DNA from 2 places in the Neisseria animalis genome. Region 1 is predicted to be linked to the other one. Evidence: predicted binding sites of a transcription regulator. Region 1 holds the regulator's gene; the other holds the start of a gene.
What was found. The regulator FNR, encoded in region 1, switches genes on or off when oxygen is low (the NO sensors DNR and NnrR bind a similar motif). The targets are predictions, from matches to a motif close to TTGATNNNNATCAA.
Positions count from the first base shown of each region.

Region 2: a site for FNR is predicted at 7,261-7,274, ahead of EL111_RS01665 (cytochrome-c peroxidase). Genes of this name have one in related genera too.

Region 1 is NZ_LR134287.1:1,969,713-1,978,638, forward strand. It holds gene ubiB (ubiquinone biosynthesis regulatory protein kinase UbiB) at 1-989, shown strand, start outside; gene EL111_RS09155 (OmpA family protein) at 1,774-2,532, opposite strand; gene EL111_RS09160 (CysB family HTH-type transcriptional regulator) at 2,951-3,901, shown strand; gene fnr (fumarate/nitrate reduction transcriptional regulator Fnr) at 4,056-4,790, opposite strand; gene hemN (oxygen-independent coproporphyrinogen III oxidase) at 4,962-6,377, shown strand; gene EL111_RS09175 (class II glutamine amidotransferase) at 6,593-7,435, shown strand; gene yihA (ribosome biogenesis GTP-binding protein YihA/YsxC) at 7,558-8,205, opposite strand; gene EL111_RS09185 (c-type cytochrome) at 8,390-8,926, shown strand, end outside.
Region 2 is NZ_LR134287.1:340,882-349,807, forward strand. It holds gene EL111_RS01645 (multidrug effflux MFS transporter) at 1-37, shown strand, start outside; gene EL111_RS01650 (MarR family winged helix-turn-helix transcriptional regulator) at 24-377, shown strand; gene apbC (iron-sulfur cluster carrier protein ApbC) at 732-1,811, opposite strand; gene dnaE (DNA polymerase III subunit alpha) at 2,110-5,544, shown strand; gene EL111_RS01665 (cytochrome-c peroxidase) at 5,980-7,131, opposite strand; gene EL111_RS01670 (NAD(P)H-dependent glycerol-3-phosphate dehydrogenase) at 7,397-8,386, shown strand; gene EL111_RS01675 (hypothetical protein) at 8,488-8,811, shown strand; gene EL111_RS01680 (cell division protein ZapA) at 8,825-8,926, shown strand, end outside.

The DNA.
Region 1 (8,926 bases):
TGTTTGCAGACGGCAAACGCTTGAAGCCGCGCGAAGTGGTTGCCGAATTTGATAAATATCTGCACGACGAATTGGACTTGATGCGAGAGGCGGCCAATGCCAGCCAGTTGTACCGCAATTTTCAAAACAGCGATATGCTGATTGTGCCGAAAGTCTTTTACGACTATTGCTCTCAAGACGTATTGACCATCGAATGGATGGACGGTACGCCGGTATCAGATGTTGCCACGCTCAAATCCGGCGGCATCGACTTGGAAAAACTTGCCGATTACGGTGTAGAAATCTTCTTTACCCAAGTGTTCCGCGACGGCTTTTTCCATGCCGATATGCACCCCGGCAATATTCTCGTTGCCCCCGACAACCGCTACATCGCCTTGGATTTCGGTATCGTCGGCACTTTAACCGATTACGACAAACGCTATCTGGCCATTAACTTCCTCGCGTTTTTCAACCGTGACTATCATCGGGTTGCCACGGCACACATCGAGTCGGGCTGGGTTCCTGCCGATACCCGCGCGGAAGAATTGGAGGCCGCCGTCCGCTCGGTATGCGAACCGATTTTCAATAAGCCGATTTCCCAGATTTCCTTCGGCTTGGTTTTAATGCGCTTGTTTGAAGTCAGCCGCCGTTTCAATGTAGAAATCCAACCTCAGCTCGTTTTACTGCAAAAAACTCTGCTGAACATCGAAGGACTGGGGCGGCAACTCAATCCCGATTTGGATTTGTGGGCAACCGCCAAGCCGTTCCTGACCAAATGGATGAATGAGCAAATCGGCCCCAAAGCCCTGCTCAACAATCTGAAAAACGAAGCTCCCGATTGGGCACAAATCCTGCCTGCCCTACCGCGCAAACTCAACGCATTGGTTGATGAAAACCGTCAGCAGGAAATGCGCGATGCCTATATTCATTTGGTTAAGGTACAGCAACGGCAAAGTTTATGGCTGGCGGCAATCGCCATTACCTTGTTGTTGATTTTGCTGTTTAAATAAAAAAAGCGGTTGGAGCGCACCAACCGCTTTTTTCGATACCAATGTTCCCAACAGGCCGTCTGCAAATCATCGTTATTGTTATAGTCATTTAAAATAAGAATGATACAGCGTTGCTTTGCCTTGCCGTACTATGTGTACTGTCTGCGGCTTCGCTGCCTTGTCTCATTCTTATTTTATTCGACTATATCGATAATTTGCAGACGGCCTGCCTATGATGAAAAACCCAAGCCGTGAAACCATCGTCAAATAACGCAATACAAAAGCAAAACAATAAGCAATCAGTATAAACTGCTATCGGTAAACTTACTGCTTCAACTGTGTCCCGTCCAATTCTTTATTTCATTCGGGTGAAATAATGCCCTTTAAATATAGCTTGAAACCTTGGCAAAATTCATGACAAGAGAGCTTGTAGGGGCGGGTTTTACACCCTCCCGCTTGCTTGGGCTTTTGAAGTGATAACTTCCAAGGTATGTATTAACTTCAGGCGGGCGTAAAGCCTGCCCCTACAATCAGCTTTGATTCGTTTCCTGTTTTTTTGCAAAGGTCTAAGCCATTTCACACAGAATGATTTGTTGTACCTTTCTATATTATCCGTACCGCCTGCGGCTTTGCAGCCTTGTCTTATTTCGTGTGGTTCGGCCAGATATGGCATACCTGCTCCCAACCCGAACATTCATTATTTTTTGATTTGCATCGTTCTGAATCAACTCTGTTTGGCTTTGTCTTTTGAACAAAAAAGCCCTGCTTTTCAACAGGGCTTTTTCAAACTGTTCAAACCTTTAAATTAAGGCTTGGCGAAACCGTGTACGCCGTTGTATGGAGACGGAATCCATTGGTCGCCGGTAGCCGGAGAGTCAGTCAGGGCGCGTTCGCCTTGTACTTGGCCCGGAGCAACTTGACGGGTTACCAAGCTGCGGATTTTCACGTCAACGCGACGGTCAGGCTCGATACATGCAATCAGAGCTTCACGACGTTTGGCTTTAGAAACTTTTTTACCCAGTTTGGCTACTTCTGCTTCACAAGCAGCAGTCATGCGGGCTTGAGATTCACCCAGACCGGCAGCAGAGATTTTGCTTGAAGCAACGCCACGGCTTACCAAGTAGTTGGCAACGGCGTAAGCACGACGCTCAGACAGGGCTTGGTTGTATTGTTCGGAACCCATGAAGTCGGTGTGGCCTTCAACACGTACGGCTTGTACGTTGGTGTTGCTCAGGCGTTGAGCCAGAGTGGTCAGGGTTTCTTGAGCTTGCGGACGCAGGTTGTCTTTGTCGAAGCCGAACAGGGTAGCGGCAGACAGAGAAACGGTTTCATCGGCATACTCAGGAGCTTGTTCTACTGCAACAGCGTCGCCACACTCGATACGGCCTTGGTTGGCTTTGTCGAAGTAGCTGTTTTTCCAGCATTCGCCGTAGCTGTTACGGACAACTTCTTGAGATTGGCTGCTTACAGTGTAACCGTGTTTGGTGTGCGCTTCGCTTGCCATTGCAGTACCTGAAGCTACCAAGGCAACGAACAGTGCGCTTAATTTCAGCTGTTTGGTCATTTTATTCCCTCATCAAAATTGTTATGTAACGGATACTGAGCAGCCGTTACAGCTTTAACAATCACAGGCCGTCTGAAAACGGCGGTAAATTGGATGTTTCAGGCTGAACTATAAAGAAGCCTGAGGCAAATTGTCAACTTAAACGCTGATTTACCGCCCTCAAACTGCCTGTTTCCTAATAGTGAATCATGCCGAAAAATCAATGCCGTGTCATTTATTTGCTTGAAAAACAGGGGGAAACCGCTGCATTCGTTGCACAAAAGCAACAAGCATTTTGCAGACGGCTTTTTAGGCCGGCTGGAGAACAGATGATAGTTTGAGTAAAAACAAAAACTTCGCTAACAACACCACAGCTTTCGCCAAAATATGTTAAATTACCCTGCCTTTGTCGCACATAATCCACACAACCCGACCCGCCATGAAATTACAACAACTCCGCTATGCTCTTGAAGTTTACCGCCATAATCTGAATGTATCCGAAGCTGCCGAAGCCCTTTATACTTCGCAGCCGGGGATTTCCAAGCAAATCCGCCTGTTGGAGGAGGAATTGGGCGTTCAGATTTTTATCCGCAGCGGCAAGCGGGTGGTTTCGGTATCGCAGCCGGGAAAGGCTGTATTGGAAATTTCCGAACGGATTTTGCGCGATGTGCAAAACATTAAAAACATCGGCAGCGAGTTTACCGAATTCGACTGCGGATCGCTGACGATAGCCACCACGCACACACAAGCCCGTTATGCCCTGCCGAACATTGTTGCAGAATTTGTGAAGCGTTACCCGAAAGTCCATCTGACCATCAAGCAGGGCAGCCCTGCTGCGATTGCACAAATGGTCAGCAACGGTGAAGCAGATATTGCCATCATCACCGAAAAGCTGGACGACCACCCCGAGTTGCGCCGTCTGCACTGTACGGAGTGGACTCATGCCGTGGTTGTGCCACACAACCACCCGCTGCTCGAATGCAGAAATCCGCTCAGTATCGAAGATTTGGCTTCTTTTCCGCTGATTACTTACGAATTTGCCTTTACTTCCGGCAGCAGTATCGCCCGCGCGTTCAACAAAGCCAAGCTGGAGCAGCCCGAAATCGTTTTGTCGGCGGCAGATACGGATGTTTTGAAAACTTACGTCAAACTGGGCTTGGGTGTCGGCTTGATGGCGAAAATGGCATACCACGCCCAAAACGACCAAGATTTGCAGCTTGTCGATGCGGCGCATTTGTTTGAACCATCGCCAATTTGGATTGCCGTCCGCTCCGATACCTATCTGCGCGGCTATACTTACGATTTTATTGAAATGTTCGCCCCCAAACTCAACAGGGAAGCCGTCGACCGCATTTTGTACGCTCCGATTGTGGAAGATTTCTCCATTTAAGAAATCGGGCAAACGCTCTTCTCAACGCAAATCATGCTCCAATCAGCAAAATTGTACGCTGCCGGCAGGCAAGTTCGCCGTTTCATATAAAAAGGCCGTCTGCAAAATCCGCATGATGCGTTTTGCAGACGGCCTTTTCATGGAATTTTCCGCCTCACATGGCGTGGGCGCAACCCGATACCATTTTCTTCAAGGCTTGCGAATCTAAAATTTGAATATGCTTGTGTTCCACCTTAATCAAACCATCGTGATGGAACTTGGATAAAGTACGGCTGACCGTTTCCAATTTCAAACCCAAATAACTGCCGATTTCCTCACGCGACATCCGCAAGATAAAATCATTGGCAGCAAAACCTCGCGAATACAGGCGGTTGGACAAATTCAGCAAAAACGCCGCCAAACGCTCTTCCGCACGCATATTGCCAAGCAGCAGCATTACCCCCTGATCGCGCACAATTTCGCGGCTCATCAAACGGAAAAAATGCGTTTGCAGACTGGGAATGTTCTGCCCCAACTCTTCCATGTGGGCAAACGGCAGCTCGCACACTTCGCTGTCTTCCAAGGCCACCGCATCGCAGCTGTGGATATGCGAGCAAATACCGTCCATACCGACCAATTCGCCCGACATAAAAAATCCGGTTACCTGATCGCGGCCGTCTTGGCTGGCAACCGTTGTTTTAAAAAAGCCGGCACGAATGGCAAACAATGATGCAAACGGCTCTCCGGCGCGAAACAGATACTCGCCTTTTTTCAAACGGCGGCTCTGCCGGATAACTGCATCCAGTTGAGAAAACTCGCTCGGCATCAGCCCCACCGGCAAACAGAGTTCGCGCAGCGAGCAGGTCGAGCAAAGTGCTTTCATCTGATGTGCAGCGTTATGATTGGCCATAAAACACCTTTTTCAAAACAGCTTTTATGCTTATTATTGTAAAAATCCATGCCGCTTCAGACTGACCAAGAATTGATTCATGTCAAAGCAGCTTTATTCTGACGTGGCATTCTATCAAACTATCCCCAGTTTGCCTAATCATTACACCGTAACCACAAACACACATCCATCATGAAAATTATTCCCATACAAAACCACTCCGCTTCCGAACAGCCGGAATTCGACCGCGAATTGATTGCCAGCCTGCCCGCCAGCGGCCCCCGTTATACCTCCTACCCGACGGCAGACCGTTTTCACGACGGTTTTCGCGAAGCAGAATACACCCACGCGCTCAGCCTGCGGAACATGGGCGCGCTGAACAAACCGCTGTCCCTGTATATCCATATTCCCTTCTGCAACACCATCTGCTACTACTGCGGCTGCAACAAAATCATCACCAAAGACAAATCCCGCGCAGATGCCTACATCGAATATTTGGAACGGGAAATGGAACTGCTCGCGCCACATCTGGGCGGCCGCCACCAACTGGCGCAACTCCATTTCGGCGGCGGTACGCCCACCTTCCTGAGCGACGACCAGCTCGAACGTGTATTTGCCATGATACGCAAACACTTCCAGCTCGTACCCAACGGCGAATACTCCATCGAAATCGACCCGCGCAAAGTCAGCCGTGAAACCGTACTCCATTTGGGCAGGCTCGGCTTCAACCGCATGAGTGTCGGCATTCAGGATTTCGACCCCAAAGTACAGGAAGCCGTCAACCGCATTCAAAGTTTTGAAGAAACCAAAGAAGTCATCGATGCCGCACGGGAAGCAGGTTTCAAATCCGTCAGCGTAGATTTGATTTACGGCCTGCCCCACCAATCCATCGACAGCATCAAAACCACCATCGACACGGTTTTGAGCCTCGACCCCGACCGCCTCGCCCTCTATCACTACGCCCATTTGCCGCACATTTTCAAACCGCAACGCCGTATCGACACCAATGCAGTACCCGGCAGCGAAGAAAAACTCGATATGTTGCAATATTGCGTACACACCCTTACCGACCGCGGCTATGTCTTTATCGGCATGGATCATTTTGCCAAGCCCGACGACGAGCTGTCTGTCGCCCTCAAAGAAGGTTGGCTGCAACGCAACTTCCAAGGCTACTCAACCTATGCCGATTGCGATTTGGTTGCCATCGGCGTATCGAGCATCGGCAAAATCGGCAGCACTTACGCCCAAAACGAACGCGACATCGAAGCCTATTACGCCGCCATCGACGAAGGCCGTCTGCCTATTATGCGCGGCTACCAGCTCAACCAAGACGACCTGCTGCGCCGCAACATCATTCAGGACTTGATGTGCCGCTTTGCCTTGGATTTCCAAATTTATGAAAATATGTTCGGCATTCCGTTTGACCGCTATTTCCAAACAGAACTTCAAGACTTGGCCAAACTTGCCGATTTGGGCTTGGTACGCCTGCAGCCGCACGGACTGACCGTTACCCCGAAAGGCCGCTTCCTGATCCGCAATATTGCCATGGTATTCGACTACCATTTGCGCCACAAAGAAACCAAAGCGCAATATTCCCAAACCGTATAAACCGCTTATTCGCTTGTTTTCTTTAAAAAGGCCGTCTGCAAAACAGAATTTGCAGACGGCCTATCGCTTTCGTTTTTTGAACCTGTTACACTATACTTTTCTTTACAATCGTATTTGGGTTTTCAATCCGGCGCGGCACACGCACTCCATGCCGTGTAACCGCTCCGCAACCGGAAACCCTGCCGGACATTTCCATCAAATAAGGGTTTTATCATATGTGCCAGCTGCTCGGCATGAACTGCAACACCCCTACCGACATCATGTTTTCCTTCGAAGGCTTCCGCCGACGCGGCGGCATTACCGACCACCATGCAGACGGCTTCGGCATCGGTTTCTTTGAAGGCAAAGGAGTGCGCCTGTTTCACGACGACAAACCCAGCGCAAACTCACCCGTCGCCGACTTGGTACGCGCCTACCAAATCAAATCGGAAAACGTCATCGCCCATATCCGCAAAGCATCGCAAGGCCAAACCTCTCTGGCAAACACCCACCCCTTTATGCGCGAACTCTGGGGCGAGTACTGGCTGTTTGCCCACAACGGCCACCTGATTGATTTCTCGCCCGAAGACGGCGGCTTTTACCGTCCTGTCGGCAGCACCGATTCCGAGCTGGCTTTCTGCCACATTCTCAACAACCTGCGCCGCCGCTTTCCGGAAAAACCCGACGAAGCCGACCTGTTTGCCGCCATTGCAGAGCTGACGCGCGAAATCCGCACCTACGGCCTGTTCAACTTCGTCCTGTCCGACGGCGACTGCCTGTTTGCCCACGCCAGCACACTGCTGCACTACATCGTCCGCAAAGCCCCGTTCGGCAAAGCGCGCCTACTGGACGACGATGTGATGATTGACTTTGCCGAAGTAACCACCCCCAGCGACAAAGTTGCCGTTATCGCCACCCTGCCGCTTACCCGTGATGAAACATGGCAGCAACTGGCTGTCAACGAATTGGCAATGTTCCGCCAAGGCGACATCGTCCGTACCGACAAACCCGACCCCCCAGTTTACATGAGCGTGGAAGAAGGTTTGGAAATCGCCCGTGCTGCCGGCGTATCCGTATAGCTGTTGTAAAAAAACAGCACCCCCCAACACTGCTCAAAACATACAAAAAGCCGTCTGCAAATCAAATTTTCAGACGGCTTTTTGCGGTTGGTCAAAACCTGCGGCACCGCACTCCGCTACAATCAATCTGCTTCCCGCTCATCTGCCGTCTGCATATTGGCCACTTCCTCATGGTGTGCAGCAAACCACCCGCCGACCACTTGATTGACCTCTTCAATCCCCTGCTTTTTCAGGCTGGAGAACAGTTGCACGCTGACAGACTGACGCTCCATATAAGGTTTGAGCGATTTCTTGACCGCACCCAGCGTTTTGATTTGGTCGTTTTTCGACAGCTTGTCCGCTTTCGACAACAAAATATGCACCGGCCTACCGGTAATGTGGAAAAAGTCCAACATCTGCACATCCAACGCCTTAAGCGGATGGCGCGCATCCATAATCAGCACCAGACCGATAAGCTGGCGGCGCGTTTGCAGATAATCGCCCAACAACTTAACCCAATGCGCGCGCACGGCTTCCGGCACCTGTGCATAACCATAACCCGGCAAATCCACCATAAACTGCCCGCCGGCCAGCTCAAAAAAATTGATGTGCTGGGTACGCCCCGGCGTTTTGGAAACATAAGCCAAACGCACATGATTGGTCAGCGTATTGATGGCGCTGGACTTACCCGCATTACTGCGACCGACAAAAGCAATTTCGGCAGGCGTATCGGGCAAATCTTTCAGGTGGTTGACCGTAGTAAAAAATTTTGCGTTTTGAAAGAGGTTCATAGTAGTAATTTCATGTAAATTTGGTATAGAATACCACGTTTATAGAATTATCGGTTTGAATCGGGTAAAATTCCCCCGTCCGTTTTGTTTGCAAACAGGTCGGCATTTCCCGGTATTTGAATATAAAAAGGGCATTGGCAGCCGGGGCTTTCCACCCCCTTCGATGCTGTAACAGGAGCACTCCATGAAACGATTGACTTTATTGGCGTTAGCCTTGACTGCAGGCGCGGTATCGGCAGCACCTAAAGCAGATATCAACAAAGGCAAAGAAATCGCCACCACCATCTGCGCCGCCTGCCACGCAGCAGACGGCAACAGCGGCATCGCCATGTACCCGAAAATCGCCGGGCAGCACGCAGCCTATACCTATCAGCAAACCCTCGACATTAAAGACGGCAAACGTACCAACGGTTCTGCCGCCGCCATGAAACCGATGGTGATGAGCCTGTCCGAACAGGATATCCGCGACGTATCCGCCTACTATGCCAAACAACAGGCAAAACCGGGCGAAGCCAATCCTAAAGAAGATGTCGAATTGGGCGCGAAAATCTATCGCGGCGGCATTGCCGAGCAAAAAATTCCCGCCTGTATGTCCTGCCACGGCCCTGCCGGTGCGGGTATGCCGGCCGGTGGTACCGAGCTTTCAGGCTATCCGCGTTTGAGCGGCCAACATAAAGCCTACATCGTAGAGCAAATGAAAGCCTATAAAGCAGGCCAACGC
Region 2 (8,926 bases), 610 kb from region 1:
CGGTAAAATAGCGGAGGAGGCAGATGAAACAGCATGATTTGGCAGCATTTTTCCAAACTGTTGCCGATATTGAAAAAAATTACGAACATCTCGCCAAACAAGAGGGGGTAGGCTATGTCGAGCCGGCAGTATTCCATATGCTGTGGCACTACGCGCCCTGTCTGCAAAAAAACATTGCCCATATTTGGCAGCTGCCGAAGCAGACGGTGAACAACCACTGCAAGACACTCTTGGAAAAAGGGCTGATTACGGCGGTGCAGGGCGATGACAAACGCGAAAAACTGTTGGTGCTGTCCGAACAGGGCAAGGCGTTTTGTCGCCCGCTGATGGAAAAGCTGGCGCATATCGAGCAGCAAGCCCTTGCTATAGTCGAATAAAATAAGAATGAGACAAGGCAGCGAAGCCGCAGACAGTACACATAGTACGGCAAGGCAAAGCAACGCTGTATCATTCTTATTTTAAATGACTATAAAATGGGGGAGGAACGCTTTGTCCGACTGCTTGAGTTGGTGCGCGACTACCGCCGGTGTTTCCAAGAAAGCATTGAACAAGAAAGCATTGAAGAGGAACAGTAAGTCGGAAATCGATAAGTTGGAAATTGCTGGGAAACAGGCTGTGCAACTGCAAAAGGCCGTCTGCAAATGAGAAGTCATGGAATTTGCAGACGGCCTTTTTCGGCTTGATTTGCTTAAAAACAAGCCGGACAGCGGTTTGTCGGCTTGTTCCGTTGCTTATTCGACGACGATTTTCGGGAAGCGGCTGCTGAAGTCTTTGCCTTTATCCGACACGGCCAGCGCGATTTGGAATGCGGCGCGGGTGTAGATGTCGGCGATTTCGGGGTGTTCTTCCAGCAGTTGGCGCGCGCTGCCGCCGTCCATGGCTTCGCGTACCGGCAGGCTGAGCGGTAATTGGCCAAGCAGCGGTACGTTTAAGCGTTCTGCCAGATTTTTGCCGCCCGCGCTGCCGAAAATGGCTTCGCTGTGTCCGCAGTTGGAGCAGATGTGTACCGACATGTTTTCCAGTACGCCGAAAATCGGAATGTTGACTTTGTTGAACATATCAACGGCTTTGCGTGCGTCAATCAGCGCGATATCTTGCGGCGTGGTTACCACTACCGAGCCGGTAACGGGTACTTTTTGCGACAGGGTAAGCTGAATATCGCCCGTACCCGGCGGCAGGTCGATAAACAGATAGTCTATATCGTCCCATTCGCTTTGAAACAAAAGTTGCTGCAGGGCTTGGCTGACCATCGGGCCGCGCCAAACTACGGCTTGGTCGGTGTCCACCATAAAGCCGATGGACATGACTTGGATACCGCTGTCGGCTTCAACCGGAAGCAGTTTTTGGTTGTGCTGTTCGGGCTTGATTCCGGCAACGCCCAGCATGGTCGGCTGGCTCGGGCCGTAGAGGTCTGCATCGAGTACGCCCACGCGTGCGCCCATGCGTGCCATAGCGGTGGCGAGGTTGGCGGTGGTGGTGGATTTGCCGACGCCGCCTTTGCCGGAAGCGACGGCGATGATGTTTTTCACCCCTTTGATGGTTGAAACGCCGGGTTGGACTTTGTGTGTGTCGATGGCGGTGTCGATACTCAAATGGATAGCGGCATCGGCGGTGTGGGCAATCAGGGCTTCCTGAACGCGGTTGGCAATTTCGTTACCGATGTGGTGGACGGGAAAACCGAATTGGAGTTTGACGTGCAGGCCGTCTGCTTTTTCTTCAACGGATTGTACGGCTTTTTCGCTGCCGAGCGTGCGTTCGGTTTCGGGAATCTGTACCGCAAGCAGTGCGGTTTGGATAGCGGGGATATTCATGACGTTCTTTCCAAAAGCGATGAGGGGCAAATCGGGTTGTCTGTCGGAAAATCAAGACCGTTTGCAAAGTGTCTGCACACTATTGTAGCAGAGCCGTTTGCTGCGGCGCATTTTTCAAACAGCTTTAACGTTTTTTTTAACGGGTAGGCGCGAAGTGTAAAGGTTTGCCTTGGTTGGAACGTGCCATCTGGCGTTAAAGGCCGTCTGCAAATCGTTGTGCCACCGTTTTGCAGACGGCATGAAAACGGTTAAATTGCGATACAATACGGCTTTGTTTTGTTTTGTCTGAAAAGCCGCCATGACACAGCCGACCTATATCCCCTTGCGCCTGCATACCGAATTTTCGATTACCGACGGTATGGTGCGCATCAAGAAAGTAGTGGCCAAAGCGCAGGAATACGGGCTGCCTGCTTTGGGCATCAGCGATCTGATGAACGAATTCGGTTTGGTGAAGTTTTACAAAGCCTGCCGCAGCGCGGGCATCAAACCGATTGGCGCGGCGGATGTATGGATTGAAAACCCCGCCGCGCCCGACAAACCTTTCCGCGCCATGCTGGTTATCCGCAACGATAAGGGCTATTTGCGGCTGAACGAATTATTGACCGCCGCCTATGTCGGCAAAGACCGCAATGTCGACCATGCCGAATTGCGCCAAAGCTGGTTGGACGAAGGAGACAACAGCGGTTTAATCTGCTTGAGCGGCGCGCATTACGGCGAAGTGGGCGTAAATTTGTTAAACGGCCACGAGGAAGCCGCCCGTGCCGCCGCGCTGAAATATGCGGCTTGGTTTCCCGATGCGTTTTATCTGGAACTGCAACGCCTGCCGGAACGCCCCGAATGGGAGTCCTGCGTATCGGGCAGCGTGAAATTGGCCGGAGAGCTGGATTTGCCGGTGGTGGCGACCCATCCTGCCCAATTTATGAGCAGCGACGATTTTCAGGCGCACGAGGCGCGGGTGTGCATCGCCGGCGGCTGGGTGCTGACCGATAAAAAGCGTCCGCGCGATTTTGTGCCGGGCCAATACTTTATCCCGCCCGAAACCATGGCGGAGCGTTTTGCCGATTTGCCGGAGGCCTTGGAAAATACGGTTGAAATCGCCAAACGCTGCAATCTGCACATCACGTTGGGTAAAAACTTCCTGCCCGATTTTCCGACGCCCGACGGAATGTCGCTCAATGATTATCTGACGCAGCTTTCTAACGAAGGCTTGCGGGAGCGCATGATGCAGCTTTATCCCGACGAAGCCGAGCGTGCGGCGAAAATGCCGGAATATCAGCAACGCTTGGATTTCGAGCTGGGCATCATTATCCAAATGGGCTTTCCGGGTTATTTCCTGATCGTACAGGACTTCATCAACTGGGCGAAACAAAACGGCTGCCCCGTCGGGCCGGGACGCGGTTCGGGCGCGGGTTCGCTGGTGGCGTATTCCTTAAAAATCACCGATTTGGACCCGTTGAAATACGCGCTGCTGTTTGAACGCTTTTTGAATCCCGAGCGCGTTTCCATGCCCGACTTCGACGTGGACTTCTGCCAAAGCAACCGCGGCCGCGTCATCGAATATGTGCGCGAAAAATACGGCGCGCAGGCGGTGAGTCAGATTGTGACCTTCGGCACGATGTCGTCCAAGGCGGTCATCCGCGACGTGGGGCGGGTGTTGGAGCTGCCGTTCGGCCTGTGCGACAAACTTTCCAAACTGATTCCGCTGGAAGCCAATAAGCCGTTGGGCTTGGACAAGGCCATGGAGGCCGAGCCGCAAATCCGCGAACTGATTGAAGCGGAAGAGGCGGAAGAGCTGATTGTGCTGGCAAAAAAACTGGAAGATTTGACGCGCGGATTGGGTATGCACGCGGGCGGCGTATTAATCGCACCGGGTAAGATTTCCGATTACAGCCCCGTGTATCAGGCCGACGAATCCGCTTCGCCGGTATCGATGTACGACAAGGGCGACGTAGAAGACGTGGGCTTGGTGAAATTTGACTTCTTGGGCTTGCGTAACCTGACCATTATCGAGATGGCGCAGGAAAACATCAAAAACACCACCGGCGACATTGTCGATGTCGGCAAAATCCCGCTGGACGACCAAGCGGCCTATAAAATTTTCCGCGATGCCAATACCACCGCCGTATTCCAGTTTGAATCGACCGGCATGAAAAAAATGCTGAAAACGGCGCACACGACCAAGTTTGAAGAATTAATCGCCTTCGTATCGCTGTACCGTCCCGGTCCGATGGACAATATTCCCGACTTCGTCGCCCGCATGAAAGGCAGTTCGTTCGAGTATATCCATCCGCTGCTGCAAACCATTTTGGAGCCGACCTACGGCATCATGGTGTATCAGGAGCAGGTCATGCAGGCCGCGCAGATTATCGGCGGCTATTCGCTGGGCGGAGCGGATTTGCTGCGCCGCGCCATGGGTAAGAAAAAGCCCGAAGAAATGGTGAAACACCGCGAAATTTTTGCCGAGGGTGCGGCAAAACAAGGCATCAGCCGCGAGAAGTCCGATGAAATTTTCGACTATATGGAAAAATTCGCCGGCTACGGTTTCAACAAATCCCACGCCGCCGCCTACGCGCTGATTTCCTATCAGACGGCATGGCTCAAAGCGCATTACACCGCCGAATTTATGGCGGCAACCATGTCGAGCGAGTTGGACAATACCGATCAGCTCAAGCATTTTTACGACGACTGCCGCACCAACGGCGTGGAATTCCTACCGCCCGACATCAACGAATCCGACTACCGTTTTACCCCCTTGAAAGACCACAAAATCCGTTACGCACTGGGAGCCATCAAAGGCACGGGCGAAGCGGCGGTGGAGTCCATCATCGCCGCACGGAAAGCAGGCGGAAAATTCACCGGATTGTTGGACTTCTGCGAACGCGTCGGCAAAGAGCATATGAACCGCCGCACCCTCGAAGCACTGATTCGCGGCGGCGCGTTCGACAGCATCGAACCCAACCGCGCCATGCTGCTGGCCAATATTGATTTGGCGATGGACAATGCCGACCAAAAAGCCGCCAACGCCAATCAGGGCGGACTGTTTGACATGATGGACGACGCCATCGAACCCGTCAGGCTGGCAGACGCACCGATGTGGAGCGAATCGGAAAAGCTGGCCGAAGAAAAAACCGTAATTGGTTTTTACCTTTCCGGCCACCCCTTCGGCCCGTATGCAGGAGAAGTACGCCAAATCGCGCCGGTCAAATTAGGCCGTCTGAAACCGCAAGACAGCGTGCGCGTGGCCGGATTCTGTACCGCCGTCCGCACCATGATGGGCAAGCGCGGCAAAATAGCGTTTGTTACCTTGGAAGACCAAAGCGGCCAAGTAGAAATCATGGTCAGCGGACAAACGCTGGAAAACAGCGCGGAAATCCTCAAAGCCGACCAAGTGCTGATTATCGAGTCCAAAATCAGCCGCGACGATTACGGCGGCGGCGAGGGCTTGCGGATTATGGCCAACCAAGTGATGACGCTGCAAACGGCGCGGCAAAACTACGCCCGCAGTGTGAGCCTTTCCCTAACGCCCGAACACGACATCGACAAGCTGGTACAGCTTCTGAGAGCGGAAAGGGAAAGCGGGGGGGGCTTGATTCCCCTGCTGCTGTCATACAGCAACGGCAAAGCATCGGGCAAATTGAAGCTGCCGAGCAAATGGCGGATTAAAGCGGATGCAGGATTGTTTCACGAGCTGGAAGAGCTGCTGGGCAATCGCGCGGTTCGGGTAAACTGGTAGGCGCAAGGGCGCATGACGCACAAAGGCCGTCTGTAAAATGCACGATTTGCAGACGGCCTTTCAAAGTGCAAACGCTTGAATCAAATACTGATAAAAGTTGTTCGATGTTATAGTCATTTAAAATAAGAATGATACAGCGTTGCTTTGCCTTGCCGTACTATGTGTACTGTCTGCGGCTTCGCTGCCTTGTCTCATTCTTATTTTATTCGACTATATTTATTGTCGGGGTGGGATTCCAGCGGGCTGGACAACGGCAGCTCCGTCATGGTGCGTGCAGCTTCGGGAACAGCACTCGGCAAAATATTGGGAAATGCAACAATATTGCCCGCATTGTCCGTTTCCTGATGGAAAAGGCCGTCTGCAAAATGCCAATTTGCAGACGGCCCTTTTAAAGCGCAAACGCTTGAATCAAATACCGCGAAAAATTATCCGATATTATTTATTGTCGGGGTGGGATTCCAGCGGGCTGGACAACGGCAGCTCCGGCATGGTGCGCGCAGACTCGGGAACAGAGCCGGACAAGGTGTTCAGGAATGCAACAATATTATCCACTTCTTCCTGCGGCAAGTCTTTGCCAAGCTGAGCCTGACCCATGATTTTCACTACTTTGTCCAATTCCCAAACGCTGCCGTTGTGGAAATACGGATAAGTTTTGGCGACATTACGCAATCCCGGAACGCGGAAGAAAAATTCGTCTGCCTTGTTGCCGGTAACATCGGCACGGCCTTTGTCTTTGTTCGGGGCTTCGATAAACTTCCAATAAGGGCCTTGAACCAAACCGAATTTCTGGAATGACGAGCCGCCCAAGTTGATACCGGTATGGCAGGCAATACAGCCGTTGTCCATAAATGAGCGCACACCTTTGCGTTCTTTTTCGGTTAAAGCACCGATATTGCCTTTCAGATACTCGTCCCACTTGCTCGGAGTAAGCAGCGTGCGCTCAAAAGCGCCGATGGCAGTGGTGATGTTTTCAAACGATACCAAACCGTCATCAGGGAACGCCGCTTTAAATGCGGCTTGGTATTCGGGAATATTGGCGATTTTGGCGACAACGGCTTCCTTGCTTTCATTAGCCATTTCGACAGGATTCAGCAGCGGACCGCCGGCCTGCTCCTCAACATCTGCCGCACGTCCGTCCCAAAACTGCATATCCAAAGTGGCCGCGTTCAACACCGTCGGAGAGTTGCGCCCGCCGAAAGCACCCTTATGCCCTTGGCTGGTCGGCATATTGTCCACGCCGGCCGAAGCGAGGTTGTGGCAGGAGTTGCAGCTGACGGTATTGCCTTTCGACAAGCGCGGCTCGTACCACAGTTGTTGGCCGAGTTTGATTTGCTCTGCGCTGAACGGTCGGATTTTCTGCATTTCTTCTGCGCTCGGCAGCGGTTTGAACACTCCTTGTGCGCGTTGGAGCAAATCCAAATCCTCGGCAGAAGCCCCGCTGTTGTCTGCCGTTTGTACGGCGGAAGCCTCAACGGCATTTGCAGACGGCATATCCGCCGCTTTGTCGGCAACTTGCTCGCCGCAAGCAGACAAAACCGTTAAAACAGCCAGCGAAAGGGCGGCGGTACGGAATAATTGGCGTTTCATGATTCAGTTCCTTTTCCATCAATATGAGACGTAAACGAAGGTAAACCGCTATATTTGATGCCCGAAGCGTCAGCCCGCCCGGGTTGTTCTGATGAATGTAAAGTGTACGCAGAAGGGCGCATGACTTTTTTGCGGCAAATCAAGGAAAACTTTGCTATAGTTTTACTTAATTTAATCCATAGTTCGAGTAAACCGCAGTCGGCTGCTTGCACCGCAAAGCGGTTTGTTTTAAAGTTGGAAAAATCGACTGATCAGAAAGCAGAGCATGAAAATAACAGTAATGGGCGCCGGCTCTTGGGGTACGGCGTTGGCAATCCATTTTGCACAACACGGCAACGAAGTTGCTTTGTGGGCGCGGAATGCGGAACATATCCATACCCTGCAAAACGAACGTGAAAATAAAAAAGCACTGGCAGGGTTTCCCTTTCCGGAAAACCTTACGCCCCACACCGACTTGGCAGAAGCATTGAAAGACAGCGGGCTGGTGTTGGTGGTTACTTCCGTTGCCGGTCTGCGCAGCAGTTGCGAATTGCTGAAAGCCCACAATGCAGGGGATTTGCCCGTATTGGCCGCATGTAAAGGCTTCGAGCAGGATACCGGCTTGCTGACTTTCCAAGTTGTCAAAGAAGTTTTGCCGGAAAACAAAAAAATCGGCGTATTGTCCGGCCCCAGCTTCGCGCAGGAATTGGCGCAGCAGCTTCCTTGTGCCGTGGTACTCGCTTCCGAAAATACCGAATGGATTGAAGGGCTGGTAGGACAGCTCAACAGCAATGTCATGCGACTGTACGGCAGCAGCGACGTTATCGGCGTAGCAGTCGGCGGCGCAGTAAAAAACGTTATGGCGATTGTCACCGGACTTTCAGACGGTCTCGAATACGGCCTGAATGCCCGCGCCGCCTTGGTTACGCGCGGATTGGCCGAGATTACGCGCCTTGCCACCGCAATGGGCGCGCAGCCTAAAACCATGATGGGCTTGGCAGGCATGGGCGACCTGATTCTTACCTGCACCGGTGCACTTTCGCGCAACCGCCGTGTTGGATTGGGCTTGGCAGAAGGCAAAGAGCTGTATGAAGTCCTCAAAGAAATCGGCCACGTTTCCGAAGGTGTCAGCACCATCGAAGAAGTGTTCAACACCGCCTGCAAATACCAAATCGATATGCCGATTACCCAAACCCTGCTTCAGCTTATCCGCAAAGAAATGACCCCGCAGCAAGTTGTGGAACGCCTGATGGAGCGCAGCGCGCGTTTTGAATAACCCCAAGCCGTCTGCAAATCCCATCGAATTTGCAGACGGCCTAATTGAAACATTCAGGCGGTATTCCTGCCTGTCCACTAACCCGAACCGGCGATTCACACATGAACCAATCCCTAGAAAAACTCGAAATCAGCGTTTACCAGTTGGCGCAGAAATTTGAAACCATACTTGGCGAAAACCGCCGCCTGCAAGAAGAAATCAGCCGCCTGAAACTCGAGCAGGAACAAAGCAAGCGCGAACACGAAGCCGCAGTAGACGAACTGAGCGAAGCCCTGCTTGTCCAAGTGAGCAAACTCAAAGAAGACCTGCAAAGCAAAATCGACGTATTGACCGAAGAAAAAGAGCAATACCGCAACGCCTTGGCGCAGAGTGCCGAAAAAGTCCGCCACCTGCTTTCCCGCCTGCCGCAAGAAGAAACCTATTGATAAAGGAGCATACATGAGCATCGAACAAGTCCAAATCGACATCATGAATGTCAACTTTACCGTCAACACCCCGAGCGAAGAAAAAGACACCCTGCTTCAAGCCGTGGAAATGCTG